2 regions of the Lysobacter hankyongensis genome follow, and region 1 is predicted to be linked to the other one. Evidence: predicted binding sites of a transcription regulator. Region 1 holds the regulator's gene; the other holds the start of a gene.

The links. The regulator HrcA, encoded in region 1, represses chaperone genes, less so after heat shock. The targets are predictions, from matches to a motif close to TTNGCACTCNNNNNNNNNGAGTGCNAA.
Region 2: rpoH (RNA polymerase sigma factor RpoH) is a predicted target of HrcA. The motif match lies at 1,683-1,709, and genes of this name have one in related genera.

The regions. Positions count from the first base shown of each region.
Region 1 is NZ_BAABJE010000014.1:183,710-188,020, reverse strand. Features, by position in the region: gene recN (DNA repair protein RecN) at 1-1,646, opposite strand, end outside; gene hrcA (heat-inducible transcriptional repressor HrcA) at 1,844-2,893, shown strand; gene grpE (nucleotide exchange factor GrpE) at 3,107-3,628, shown strand; gene dnaK (molecular chaperone DnaK) at 3,751-4,311, shown strand, end outside.
Region 2 is NZ_BAABJE010000005.1:384,252-388,562, reverse strand. Features, by position in the region: gene ABD974_RS07675 (ABC transporter ATP-binding protein) at 7-936, opposite strand; gene ABD974_RS07670 (GntR family transcriptional regulator) at 963-1,373, opposite strand; gene rpoH (RNA polymerase sigma factor RpoH) at 1,721-2,614, shown strand; gene ABD974_RS07660 (NYN domain-containing protein) at 2,921-3,688, shown strand; gene ABD974_RS07655 (hypothetical protein) at 3,789-4,181, opposite strand; gene ABD974_RS07650 (NHL repeat-containing protein) at 4,311-4,311, opposite strand, start outside.

The DNA of each region.
Region 1 (4,311 bases):
GCACGCGCTTCCCGGCTGACTTCCACGCCGCCGAGCATGCGCGCCAGCTCTTCCTGACGCTCCTTGGGGCCCAGCTTCTGCACCGCGCTCTGGGTCATGCCGGCGGCTTCGGCCTTGCTGACGCGATAGTGGGCGTGGCCCTGGGCGGCGACCTGCGGCTGGTGGGTCACGCACAGCACCTGGCGCTTTTCGCCGAGGGCGCGCAGTTTCTGGCCGACGATTTCCGCGACCGCGCCGCCGATGCCGGAGTCGACCTCGTCGAACACCATCGTCGGCACCGCGTCCAGGCCGAGGGCCGCGACTTCGATCGCCAGCGAAACCCGCGACAGTTCGCCGCCGGAGGCGACCTTGCGCAGCGGGCGGGGCGGCTGCCCGGCGTTGGCCGAGACCAGGAATTCGACCCGTTCGGCGCCCTGCGGGTCCGGGCGGCCGGCGTCGACCGGTTCCAGCGCGATCTCGAAGCGCCCGCCGCCCATGCCGAGCTCGGCGATGAGTGCGCTGGCCGCCTGCGACAGCGTCGCGGCGGCTGCCCGGCGGGCGGCGGTCAGATCGGCCGCAGCATCCGACCATCGATCCGCGGCGCGGGCGATCTCGCCGTCCAGCGTGGTCAGCCGCGTGCCGGCGTTGCGCAGCGATTCCAGTTCGGTCGCGAGCCGTTCGCGGACGTCCAGCAGCGCTTCGGGCAGGACCCGGTGTTTGCGGCCCAGTTCGTGCAGGCGTCCGAGTCGCTCTTCCAGTGCCTCGAACTGGTCGGGGTCGAGGTCGAGGTCGTCGCGAATCCGCTGCAGCAGCCGGGTGGCTTCGTCGATCTGGATCGCAGCGGCGTCGAGCATGCCGTCCACTTCGCCCAGTCGCGGTTCGTCGCTGCGGGCGCGGGCCAGATCGCCGCGCAGGGATTGCAGGGTCTGCAGCAACGATGGCGCGTCGTCGCCTTCCAGCGTGGTCAAGGCGCGCTCGCAGGTGTCGATCAGTCCGGCGGCGTTGGCGTGGCGGCGGTGCTGGGCCACGAGATCGACGATCGATGCCGGCTCCAGGGTCTCGCGGTCGAGTTCGCGCCACTGGTGGTCCAGCAGTTCGATCCGGTCGGAGACATCGCCGGCGCGGGAGAGGATGTCGCGTTCGCGTTGCAGCGCCGACCAGGCCGCGGCGGCGTCGCGCACGGCCGCCAGCGGTGCGGCATGGCGGCCGAAAGCGTCGAGCAGATCGAGCTGGCTGGCCTTCGACAGCAGCGCCTGGTGTTCGTGCTGGCCGTGGATTTCGACCAGCAGCCCGGCGAGTTCGGCCAGTTGCGCGACCGTGACCGGTCGGCCGTTGATCCAGGCCCGCGAGCCGCCGTCCGAGCGCAGGGTGCGGCGCAGATGACAGGCGGCACTGGCGTCGCCGTCGTCGAGCATGTCCTGCTCGCGCAGCCACTCGAGCGCTTCGGCGCGGTCGGCGAGATCGAATTCGGCGCTCAATTCGGCGCGTTCGGCGCCATGGCGGACCATGCCGCTGTCGGCGCGCAGCCCGGAGAGGAAGCCCAGCGCGTCCACCAGCAGCGATTTGCCGGCGCCGGTTTCGCCGGAAATCACGGTCATGCCGCGGCCGAATTCGAGCTCGGCGGCGGAGACGACGGCGAAATCGCGAAGAGTCAGATGAGTCAGCATGGGGCGGAATTGTGCATCAAAAGATCGACATGCAGACCCCGGCCGGCTTGACCAGGCGCCATCCGCGTTGGGGATTCCGTGGACGGTGCCTGGCAAGCGCAAGCCGGGGTCGACGGCCCTATTCGAAAGAAGGGGCGTCTCACGGACAGAGATCGGCGCGCTTGCGTCTCCCGCCATCTGCGCCTATACCGCTCAGCATGAGCCGTACCCCCGATGCCAACCTCGACCCCCGCGCCCGTCTGCTGCTGCGCACGCTGATCTCGCGCTACATCCGCGACGGCGAGCCGGTGGGCTCGCAGACGCTGGCCCGACACGCGGGCCTGGACGTCAGCGCGGCCACGATCCGCAACATCCTGGCCGAGCTGGAAGACGTGGGCCTGCTGTCGGCGCCGCATACCTCCGCCGGGCGCGTGCCGACCGCGCAGGGCTACCGGGTGTTCGTCGACAGCCTGCTGCAGATCCAGCCGCTGGCCGACATCGAATTGAATCGCCTGCGGACCGAGCTTTCGGCCGGCGCCGGCACCCAGAGCCTGCTGGGCAGCGCGTCCGAACTGGTCTCGGCGATGACCCACTTCGTCGGTGTGGTCAGCGTTCCGAAACGCGAGCAGTTCGCGTTCAAGCACGTCGACTTCGTGCCGCTGGACGGCCAGCGGGTGCTGGCCATTCTGGTCTTCGCGGACAACGACGTGCAGAACCGCATCCTGCAGACCCGGCGCGGTTACGACCCTGGCGAACTGGAGCGGATCGCGAACTATCTCAACGCGCACTACGCTGGCCGCCCACTGGCCGAGGCCCGCGCGCTGCTGCTGGCCGAACTGCGCAGTGCGCGGCAGGAGATGGAAACCCTGATGACCCAGGCGCTGGAACTGGCCGACCAGGCGCTCGCCAGCGATGCAGAGGACATGCTGGTGGCCGGTCAGACCCGGCTGATCGGCGTGCAGGACCTGTCGAACCTGGAGCGGCTGCGTGAGTTGTTCGAGGCCTTCGCCAGCAAGCGCGAGATTCTGCAGGTGCTGGAACGCACCCTGCGCGCGCCGGGCGTGCGGATCTTCATCGGCGAGGAAACCGGCATGGCGCCGCTGGACAGCGTGTCGCTGGTCACCGCGCCGTACGGAGCCGGCGGCCGTACCCTGGGCGTGCTGGGCGTGATCGGCCCGACCCGCATGGCCTATGAGCGGGTCATCCCGGTGGTGCAGGCGGCGGCGTCGGTGCTGAGCGAGGCGCTGGGGCCGGACGAGACGCGGTAAGGCGATGGCGCAACGCGGCAACCGGGTCGCACCTGCGGGCGTGGTGGAAGCGAACCGAGCCTGACAGCCATCGTTTCAGTGTCTTCAGCCGTGGGCACGGCCTCGTTCGCGTCGCGCGCCGGGTTCTGCCTGGGCCCCTTGATTCCCCCGCGCCCGGCCCCATTGCAGGGCGGTCGGCGGGTTCTCCCGCCTCCGCCTGCCACCGGATGCCAGATGAATCAAGAACATAGCCAACAGGACGAATCCACTTCCGCGCACGCCGACGCGGCCGCCGCGGACAGCCCGGAAGCCGTCATCGAAAGCCTCCGCGCGGAACTCGAACAACTGCGGGCCGACGGCCTGCGCGAGCGCGCCGATCTGGAAAACCAGCGCAAGCGCATGGCGCGCGAAGTCGAAATGGCGCGCAAATTCGCCAACGAACGCCTGCTCGGCGACCTGCTGCCGCTGTTCGACAGCATGGAAGCGGGGCTCGCCGCCGCGGCCGAGGGCGACCCGCTGCGCGCCGGCATGGAACTGACCCTGCGCCAGTTGCAGCGCATCGCCGGGGCCAACGGCCTGGTGGCGGTCGCGCCGGCGCCAGGCGATGTCTTCAATCCAGACCAGCATCAGGCGATGAGCATGATCGACGCCGAGGGCATCGCCCCGGGCGCGGTCGCGCAGACCTTCCAGAAGGGCTGGCTGCTCAACGAGCGTCTGCTACGTCCGGCGCTGGTCGTGGTGGCGAAGCAGGACTGAGCGCGTCTCGCGCCATTCACGTGGCGGTGATGCGCGGCGCTTGAAACGCGCACCGGACCACCCCACACACAGATCATCGGCGGCGCGGCCGCCCCAAATATCGAATTACAGAGGACACCGTCATGGGCAAGATCATCGGCATCGATCTGGGCACGACCAATTCGTGCGTCGCGATCATGGAAGGCGGCAAGGCAAAAGTCATCGAGAACAGCGAGGGCGACCGCACCACGCCGTCGATCATCGCCTACACGAAGGATGGCGAAGTGCTGGCCGGCGCCAGCGCCAAGCGTCAGGCCGTCACCAATCCCAAGAACACCTTCTACGCGGTGAAGCGCCTCATCGGCCGCAAGTTCACCGACGCCGAAGTGAAGAAGGATCTGGACCTGGTGCCCTACGGCATCATCCAGCACAGCAACGGCGACGCCTGGGTCGAAACCAGCGACGGCCGCAAGATGGCGCCGCCGGAAATCTCGGCGCGCGTGCTCGAGAAAATGAAGAAGACCGCCGAAGCCTATCTGGGCGAAGCGGTGACCGAAGCGGTGATCACCGTGCCGGCCTACTTCAACGACAGCCAGCGTCAGGCGACCAAGGACGCCGGCCGCATCGCCGGTCTGGAAGTGAAGCGCATCATCAACGAGCCGACCGCGGCCGCGCTGGCCTATGGCCTGGACAAGGGCGACGGC
Region 2 (4,311 bases), on a different contig from region 1:
CCTCCTTCAGGCTGCCGCCGCCGCGGGCGCGGCGTGATTCTTGGCGAGGAAGGCGTTGACCGCACGGTCCAGGCTCACCGGCATGCTCTGGATCGAACGCGCGCCGGCGCCGCGCAGGAATTCCGCGAACGCGGCGTCCTGGTCCAGCACCAGATAGTGATGCAGGCCGTCGAGCCGCTGCCGTTCCAGCAGGCCGGGAATCGTCGCCGGCTCCGGCCCCTTGAACGGAATGTCCGCGACCCAGTGGCTTACCCGCGCGCAGAACTCCTCCGGCGCCGACATGTGCATCAGCCGCCCCAGTTCGAGGATGATCAGATTGTCGGCGACCCGCTCGATCTCCTCCATCTGGTGCGAGCAATAGATCACCGTGCAGTCGTCGGCCGCGTTGCTGTACATCAGCGATTCCAGGAACGCGCGCTTCGCGACCACGTCCAGCCCCAGCGTCGGTTCGTCGAGGATCAGCAATTCCGGCGACTGCGCGAGCGCCAGCGCAAGATTGAAGCCGGCGCGTTCGCCGCGCGACAGCTGCCCGACCTTCTGCTCCGGCAGCACGCGGTAGTGGCCGATGACCTCGTCGTAGGCGCGCGCGTTCCAGCGCGGATACGCACGCCGCTGCATGTCGGCGATGGCCGACACCCGCATCCAGCCCGGCAGGGTGTGCTCTTCGTTGACGAAACCGATGCGGCCGCGGTCTTCCGGCGTCAGCCACTGGCTGTCGCGGCCGAGGATGCGCGCCTCGCCGTCGCTCGGCGCCAGGAAACCCAGCAGGATCCGGAACAGCGTGGATTTGCCCGCGCCGTTCGCGCCGACGATGGCGTGGATGCGACCGCGCGGGATGCGCAGGTCGAGGCGATCAAGCGCAAGCTTGCGGCCGTAGCGCCGGCTCAGGCCATCGGTCTCGATGACGTGTTCGCTGGTGGTCATGCGGGTTGTCATGCGTGTGGTCATGCGCGCCCCCGGCCTCAGGCGGTCTTGCGCGGCGTCAGCGCGCGGAATTCGGCATCCATGCGGGCATGGACTTCGTCGACGGAGACATCCAGCGGCAGCACGTCGTGGACGAAGCGCTGCACCGCCTCGTCGAAGCGGCGCTCGCGCTCGGCATCGCTCAGGCGCTGGCGCGGCGGCGCCACGTACAGGCCCAGCCCCTGCCGCGCTTCCAGCCAGCCCTCGGCCACCAGGTCGGCATAGGCCTTGGCCACCGTGTTCGGATTGACCGTCAGTTGCTGGGCCAGACCGCGCACGCTGGGCAACTGGTCGCCGGGCACCAGCTCGCCGGTCGCGATCTTCATCCGCACCGCATCCACGATCTGCCTGCCGATCGGGCGGGGATCGCCGGTGACGATCTGGATCATCAGGGCCTTGGTACGGGACATGCGGTGCTCCATAACTGTACTAGTTGTATTAGTACAGCAGGACATCGCGACGCCCGTCAACCCCTGTGAGACCGCGCTTGCGGTCGTGCTCTTGAGATCGTCCTCTTGAGATCAGGGCTGAACGCCAACAGACAGGGTGACCGATGGCGCTTGAGGGCGCCGTCCGCTGCGCCAGAATGACGACACGTCGGCGATCTGTCCGCGTTTGCCGCCCGCTCACGTCACAGGATTGAACGCATCAACGACGAGCCCGCCGGAAGGACTGGCGGTTTGTTCCATGAACGGAACGCTGGGGAACTTTTTCGAGGTTTAGCACTCCAACCAGCCGACTGCTAAGATCGAGACCTATGAACCCGACCATCGCCCCCACCGCCATGATCCCGAACAGCCTGCCGGTCCCGGCCTTCAGCGGTTTGTCGCCGCTGGGTTCGCTGGAGGCCTATGTCGGCGCCGTCCACCAGATCCCGGTGCTCTCGGCCGAAGACGAGCAGGCCCTCGCCCGCCGCTTCCTGCAGCAGAACGACCTCGATGCCGCCCGCGAGCTGGTGCTCTCGCACCTGCGCTTCGTGGTCCACGTCGCCCGCGGCTACAACGGCTACGGCCTGCAGCTGGCCGACCTGATCCAGGAAGGCAACATCGGCCTGATGAAGGCGGTGAAGCGCTTCGATCCCGAGATCGGCGTGCGCCTGGTGTCGTTCGCGGTGCACTGGATCCGCGCCGAGATGCACGAGTTCATCATCAAGAACTGGCGCATCGTGAAGGTCGCGACCACCAAGGCCCAGCGCAAGCTGTTCTTCAACCTGCGCCGCAGCAAGACCCGCCTGGGCTGGCTCAACGCCGAGGAAGTGCGGGCCGTCGCCCAGGATCTGAACGTCTCCGAGCGCGAAGTGATGGAGATGGAGTCGCGCCTCTCCGGCCGCGATATCGGTTTCGACGCGCCGGACGACGCCGACGACGACCACGCGCCGCCCGCGCCGGTAGCCTATCTGATGGCCGAAGGCGAAGACCCGGCGCAGGCCTACGAAAGCGCCGACAGCGAGGCCGATCAGCTCGATCTGTTGCGCGAAGGTCTGGCCCGCCTCGACGCCCGCTCGCGCGACATCGTCAAGCGTCGCTGGCTGGACCCGGACAGCAAGGTCACCCTGCAGGAGCTGGCCGACGAATACGGCGTCTCCGCCGAGCGCATCCGCCAGATCGAAGCGAACGCGCTGAAGAAGATGAAGGCGCTGTTCGCCGCATAAGCAAGCAACCGCCTCGACGCGACGCCGAACGGCCCGGGACACCGGGCCGTTCGCGTTTCCGCCGGTCCTGCGTGCCGCGTCGCGATCCGCGTGATCCTGTTTCGGCGCGTTCGCCGCTGAAGCAGACGCAGGGCGGGTTCGCCTCGCTCCCGAAACCGCCCTGCATCCCCCCGTCGCGCGCCGCGTTCGTCCCCAAGGACGCGGCGCGCGGCCTCCTTCCCGTGTCGTTGCTCCGCCTGCGCCTCCACCTGTAGCGCGTCACGGCGGATGCGCCTAGGCTGTCGCGAACGAACTGCGGAGAACGCCATGGACGACCGGATGCGGATCGCGCTGCTGATCGACGCGGACAATGCGCCGGCGGCGAAGATCGACGTGGTGCTGGCGGAACTGGCCCGCCACGGCATCGCCAACGTGCGCCGCGCCTACGGCAACTGGAAAAGCCCGAACATGCAGAAGTGGGAGCAGGCGCTGCACCCGAACGCGATCCAGCCGATCCAGCAGTTCGCGCTGAGCACCGGCAAGAACGCGTCGGACATGGCGATGGTGGTGGATGCGATGGATCTGCTGCACAGCGGCCGCTTCGACGCCTTCGCCATCGTCTCCAGCGACGCCGATTTCACCCCGCTGGCGATGCGCCTGCGCGCGCAGAACATGCGCGTGTTCGGGTTCGGCGAGAAGAAGACGCCGGAACCGTTCGTCAACGCCTGCTCGACATTTCTCTACATCGACGAGCAGCCCGCCGGCACCAAGGCCGCGGGCGAAGCGACGGATGCATCCGCACCGTTGCCGCCGATGCCAACCGCGAAGCTGCGCCAGGACACCAAGCTGGTGAACCTGCTGCGCGAGGCAGTGGAAGCGGAGAAGGAGGACGACGGCTGGTCGTCGCTTTCCGGCGTGGGCCAGAACATCAACAACCGCGCATCGTTCGACCAACGCAACTACGGTTACGTGAAACTGAGCGCGCTTATCGAAGCGACCGAACTGTTCGAAACCCGGCGCAACGGCCTGCACGTTTTCGTCCGTGCGAAGCCGAAGAAGACCGCGAAGCCCAATATCGAGGCAAAACAGGGTTGAGCGCGCACCGAGCGAAAGCGATCGTCGGTCGAACAAGCGAAAGGACGGGATTCGCACCGATCATGGATGGAAAGCCGAAAGAAAGCTGCAGAGATCGCGCTCACGTCAACGATTGGGGTCTTGCAAAACAAAAGAGCAATACGAATTCGATCAATGCCAGCAATGTGCCGATGGGGGCGTACCACAAGGTACAAATGGCGAGCCCCATGCCGACCGGCCGCAACCACCCGGCATCAGCGTTGACCGCGAAACCGGTCGCCATGGACAACCAGGCAATCCCGAGAGCCATGAAGCCCAAGCGCATGCCGGTGCCATTGGGGTTCATACCAATGCTGCGTACGACTTTGGCCCATGGACCAAGCTGACCGGCGCCCTCACCGTTGCGAGGTGTGACGTAATGGCCTGTCACGAAGGCATGCGACGCGTCGAAGATCATCCATCCGCCCAGCATGACAGCCAGAACGATGAGACTCGATTTGACGATAAGGCTCATGCATGACGTCCTTTCGATTTGGATCTGCGATCGCCGTCATGATGAAGCGCGGCCGGCCCTGACAGCGGGCCGGCCGCGCGGCGGCATGACGCTCAGCGCGTATTGTATGCGCACCGATCCCGATCTCGTT